2 linked regions of the Paraglaciecola psychrophila 170 genome follow. Each later gene encodes a partner of the first gene's protein in a complex. Links are inferred from orthologs where the notes say so. Each region holds a gene or a part of one and is shown in the gene's direction. Other genes may lie near its edges.

Region 1 (2,915 bases):
AAGCTGTGATCCTAGAAGATGAACCGAGCAAATACCAGAAGTATTACGTAACAAACATAACTTAACTTAACTTGCGCGTAACCTGTAACCGTCATGAAGTTGCAAGTCTATTGCGTGCAACAGCGCTGAACGATTGATTGTGCCAAGTAAATAACCATCATCATCAACTACTGGATACACCTTTGGTTTTTCGGTCATCATTTTTTGTGCTAAATCAATGACTGAAGTATAGGGCTTAATAGATATCACATCGATTTTCATGATGTCTTTAACATGTGCTACCTGCTCTCTGTAATAACTAGACTCAATCATATGTACTAGGCAATCTTGTTCAGATAGGAAACCTATGACTTTTTTATGGGTATCAATTACTGGACCACCCGTTTGTTTAGTTTGTAATAAACGTTCTACCGCCTCTGCTACAGTCATGTTACTGGTAAAGGTGACTGGACGCTGATTCATATGGTCGCTCACTTTTAGAGATTCCACTGTAACTCCTTGGTTTTCAGATAATTATAATTTTATATCGACTCATATAAAGATAGACTTAAGTAGCAATTATTCCTAATTAATTTCGTTATGATACTAATCTTGATATAACTGATAAAATAAATACAGTAATTTATCAGTTTTGACTCTCTGTAAAGGAAAACTAATCTAAATTCTCCATTACAGAGCAACTTACAAAAGGGAAACTCGTGAATTCAGCAAGCATTTATTGGCACGATTATGAAACATGGGGTGCCAACCCTCAAAAGGACTTTCCTTGTCAGTTTGCTGGTATACGCACAGATTTAGACTTGAACGTAATAAGTGAACCTTTGATGATTTTTAGCCAAATCGCTAATGATTGCCTGCCCGTTCCACAAGCTTGTTTAGTCACAGGTATTACCCCACAGCGTTCTTTAAAAGAAGGACTCTCTGAAAGGGATTTTATCGCCAAGGTCCATGAACAGTTTTCAAAGCCCAATACCTGCGTCGCCGGTTTCAACAACATACGTTTTGATGACGAAATTACTCGCTACACATTATATAGAAACTTTTATGACCCTTATGCAAGAGAATGGCAACATGGAAATAGCCGTTGGGACATAATTGACTTAGCGAGAGCTTGTTATGCGCTTAGACCAGAAGGCATAAATTGGCCAGTAAATGAGGCTGGCTTACCAAGTTTTAAGTTACAGGATTTAACTAAGGCCAACGGTATTGATCATCAAGGTGCACACGATGCGATGTCTGATGTGTACGCCACAATTGCCGTGGCTAAATTGATTAAAGAACGCCAACCCAAATTATTTGATTATGTGTTTACTTTACGAGATAAAATAAAAGTACTAGAACAAATAGATTATGAAAAGTTAACACCACTAGTACACATATCTTCAAAAATCCCTTCAGTTCATGGCTGCTGTTCTTGGATAGTGCCTGTAGGTATGCATCCATCTAATAAAAATGCAGTGATCACTTTAAATTTAGCCCTAGACCCTAGTCCACTTTTTACACTTTCAGCAGATGAAATAAGAAACAGGTTATATACACCAAAAGCAATGTTAGAAGAAAATGAGCAACGCTTGCCAATTAAGCTGTTGCATATTAATAAATGCCCGGTGTTGGCCCCAGCGAAAACACTTAGCACTGAAAATGCCGAGCGTTTAGGGATCGATAGGCAAGGTTGTTTACAAAACTTGCAAAAAATTAAAGCCAACAAGCACATTATCGAAAAATTGCAAGAGGTATACGTTCCAACAGAAAGACGTACTTCACTTGATCCTGAACACGCTCTGTATTCAGGCGGATTTTTTTCATCCATCGACAAAGAGTTTATGAACCAAATTGTTAATTCAGATGTTCATGGATTAACCGAAATTTCTTTACCATTTGAAGATGATCGTCTAAATACATTATTATTTAGATACCGAGCCCGAAATATACCTCAGTCGCTATCTGAGCCAGAGATTGAAAAATGGCAACGATATCGACACTTTAAATTTTTCGACGATGAGTCGCCTGCAAGTATTAAAATGCCAGAGTTTTTATTGCAACTCGAACAACTTAGCATCGAACATGCACGCAATCCGGACAAATTAACTATATTAAAAGCTCTTTACAATTATGCACAAAGGTTATAACAATACATCAAACTGTTCTTAACAATTGGATACTGCCGCTGCTTTTTTACGAGATTTATGCGATGGTTCTCAATTAATGTAACTCAATGATAAGCCGATACGTAATAGATACTTTAGGCTGGCTTAAATCCACTTAGTTTTTTTTGGCGTAATCAAAGGCAATTGAATGCTCGGTATAACATTACAGGTTGACGACAAAGACCAATATTTAGACTTAATTATTTCTCCAAGTCTTCTTAAAGATAAGGTTGAAGCAAACATTATTTTTGAGCTTGTTCAAAAAAGTGTTTTTAAGCATTTCTTTATATTTGATGAAAATATCATTGAAGCAGTCAATAATTGTAAGTCTGTAACCAAAGATAATATCTCTGATGTGATAGAACATCGAATTGGTGAGCGTAGAGACACCCAAATTAAAACTAGAATCGTTGATGATCAATTATCTGCTTACTTAACAATAACTGCGGGCTACGCGGGTAAACTCCCATCGGTTAAGTCATTACTAAAAGAATTAAATGCATTCAGTATAAAACGCGGGATCAGTAAAAAACGTTTAATCAGTTTAGTTCATCAGACTGCACAAGCTTTTCCAGGCGAAGTATTTGAAGAGCTTATTGCCAAAGGTTTAGCGCCTAGGGTAGGCAAACCTTCTAGGTTGAAACCTTTAGTCCAAAATGCCCTAGATAGGATTTTAAAGCCTCAAACAGTGGGTTCTGCCCGTGTTGACATGCGCAACTTAGGTTCGATTATATGCGTTCAAAAAGGCACTGAGCTTCTTCGTAGGAT
Region 2 (2,921 bases), 2.4 Mb from region 1 along the record:
CTTGTGGCAGCGACCGCTGATAGTTTAACTTGGGTTGTAGTGGGTCGTTTTCTTCAAGGTGCAGGCGCAATTGCAGGAGCCATCATGGCATTGGCTGGAGATTTAAGCCGAGAAAGCCAACGACCAAAAGTAATGGCAATCATTGGTATATCTATTGGTTTCTCTTTTTACATAGCCTTACTTCTGGGACCTATCATCGCGAGTAGATTTGGCCTTAGTGGTATTTTTCTGATGACTGGGGTATTAGCTTGTCTGTGTGTTTTTTTAGTATTGTTTGTTGTACCTAATGCAAAAAATGTGGCACCTAAAGGCGATACTCTACCGGTTATTCAAGATTTAAAAATTCTATTTACGCACCCACAACTAGCCCGCTTAAATATTAGTGTGTTGTTATTACACATGTTAATTACACTACTCTTTGTGCAAATCCCAGTGTTTTTAGTCAATTTAAATTGGCCACTTGATAAGCATTGGCAAGCATATTCCGTGGTATTAGTTGTTTCTGTTGTAGGCCTTATTGGCTTTATGGCTATAGCAAAGAAATATAAAAATGCTGTTTTATCCATCAGTGTTGCAGGCTTAGCTTTAGTGTTTACTTTGATGATATTTAGTCAACAGTCTATTATTTATTTACTTGTACTAGTTTGTTTATTTTTTACTTGTTTCAATTACTTAGAAGCTAATTTTCCAGCTATGGTGTCAAACATATCACCAGCTGGTAAAAAAGGCTCAGCTATGGGGATCTACGCTAGTTTTCAGTTTTTTGGTGCCTTTATGGGTGGTGTGTTATCCGGCAGTATCGGCGAGCTATTAGGCATTCAATGGGTATTTGGTTTAGCCAGTATTTTATGTTGTATTTGGTTGTTGTTGATCAGAGGTTTACAGGCGACGAATCGACTGAAACGTTATACACTTAAAACAACGACACAAATAACAAGTATGGCTTTACAGCAGCTTTCTGAATTAGAAGGTGTGGTGGACATAACGGTTGTTCCAAATGAACAAGTTATGTATCTAAAGGCAGAACAAGATTTCGATATTCAACAAGCTCGGCTTGTACTGAATTTAAAAGATTAATTAGGAGGAATAATGGCGAGCAAAGGCGTAAACAAAGTAATCTTAGTGGGTAATTTGGGTAAAGATCCCGAAGTAAGATATACACCAAATGGCAAAGCCGTTGCCAATTTAACTTTAGCCACATCAGAAAGCTGGAAAGATCAAAGTGGCCAAATGCAGGAAAAAACTGAATGGCACCGCGTATCCATGTTTGGTAAGTTAGCTGAAATTGCTGGCGAATATTTACGCAAAGGCAGCCAGGTGTACATTGAAGGTAAACTGCAAACACGCAAATGGCAGAACAAAGAAGGCCAAGACCAATTCACCACAGAAATTGTTTTAGACCCATTCAATGGCGTTATGCAAATGTTGGGCGGTAAAGGTGGCGGTCAGTCTGAAGGCGGTTTCCAAGGTCAACAACGTCCTGCTGCGGCTCCACAACAATCAAATCAAGGTTATCAACAGGCACCCCAACAAAGTTATCAACAAACACCTCAGCAAGGGCAGCAATACCAAAAGCCTCCAGCTCAAGGTGCGCCACAACAATCAAATCAAGGTTTCAACCAAGCACCCGCTCAGGGACAACAACCGGCTCCTATGGCTGAACCAGACTTTGACTTTGATGACGATATCCCGTTCTAGCACTCTGTTTTTACTAAAGTAAGGTGCAGCAAAAAATATTAAGGCCCTGTTTTTACAGGGCTTTTTTTATTCCTCTAAGTTATTCAGGATAACTTAGAGGAATATCTATATCGAAGCATCTGCAAATATTACAAATATGTAACTTGTCCTGAAAATTCAAAGATAATGAAGCATTAGACAGTTTCTTTGAATGGCTTGTATATATTGATATATCCTCTAGATTATGGACGCCAATAAATGAAAGAAAAGCTTCTCGTTGTGGATGACAACACTACAATTTTGCGGATTGTTGACCTTGTTTAAGAAAACAAAGGTTATGCGTCAATACTGCCACTAGCGGTGAAGAAACCTACCAACTCGCTTTCAGTTTTCAGCCTGTCTTAATGGTTCTAGATGTCAACATGCTCAATGGGTGAAATGGCTTTGCAACATGTCAAAATTTAAAGCTGATATTCGTTTATCTACTATCCCAATAATATTCTTAACCGGCAAAGTTGGCCAATTTGAAGAAGGCTTTGAATTAGGCGGTGCTGATTAGGTATTAAAACCCTTCAACAAAAAAAATTCATTGTACGCATTCAATTTTACTTAAAAGTGCGCCACTTGGTGAATGAGGTGCAACAAGCAAACGAGAATCTAGAAAGCAAAATACAGGCCCGAACCCAAGACTTAACTGATTCAAATAAAAAGTTCAACCTCGTTATCAACCAAAGAAAGTTACTGGAAAGTCGTCTCAAACATGAGGTTTTAACTGACTTTTTGACATAACTACACAGTGGTGCCTCCTTTGAAAGCAACTTGCAATATCTATTGGAAAAACGTGACCCTAAGCTACAAAACGGTGCGTTAATATTTTTGGATTTGTTTAAGTTTGAAGTAATCAATCAACGTTTTAGTTGGGATGCAGGTGACTACTTTCTTAATTAAATCAGTAAGATATTACAAACACAGCTTGGGATAGGTAGACTTGGCGAAGACCAGTTTGCAGTGTAATTGAAACAAGCTACCACAGCGTCTGCCAAAACAATTGCAAGGGGCTTAGTTGATTGTATTAGCGGCTTTCCGGCTAAGTGGAAAGAACAGACGGTTCAAGTTGGTGTCTGTGTAGGTTTTTGCATGGTTGACAGCAGTGACTCAAGTGCAAAAAAGATAACCTCAAAGGCAATATATGCATCGATTATTTCCAAAGGGGAAGGAGTAAGTTCTATTGTCAATGACCAAGA

What was found.
Region 2: the proteins of sbcB (region 1) and ssb are in contact, whole or in part, in a crystal structure (PDB 3C94), measured with the Escherichia coli proteins. The link is inferred for Paraglaciecola psychrophila 170 from one-to-one orthologs.

Annotation. Positions count from the first base shown.
Region 1 is NC_020514.1:2,670,508-2,673,422, reverse strand. Bases 27-2,913 are described here. They hold sbcB (exodeoxyribonuclease I), read left to right. Parts: upstream 27-698; coding sequence 699-2,129; downstream 2,130-2,913. Other genes in these bases: C427_RS11680 (DUF342 domain-containing protein), read left to right, coding at 2,296-2,913; C427_RS11690 (CBS domain-containing protein), read right to left, coding at 67-489. Outside these bases: more of C427_RS11680, read left to right, coding at 2,914-2,915. UniProt on the Escherichia coli protein: Degrades single-stranded DNA (ssDNA) in a highly processive manner.
Region 2 is NC_020514.1:5,087,833-5,090,753, forward strand. Bases 1-2,893 are described here. They hold ssb (single-stranded DNA-binding protein), read left to right. Parts: upstream 1-1,089; coding sequence 1,090-1,698; downstream 1,699-2,893. Other genes in these bases: C427_RS22395 (MFS transporter), read left to right, coding at 1-1,077; C427_RS22405 (hypothetical protein), read left to right, coding at 2,692-2,893. In the rest of the region: more of C427_RS22405, read left to right, coding at 2,894-2,921. UniProt on the Escherichia coli protein: Plays an important role in DNA replication, recombination and repair. Binds to ssDNA and to an array of partner proteins to recruit them to their sites of action during DNA metabolism. Acts as a sliding platform that migrates on DNA via reptation.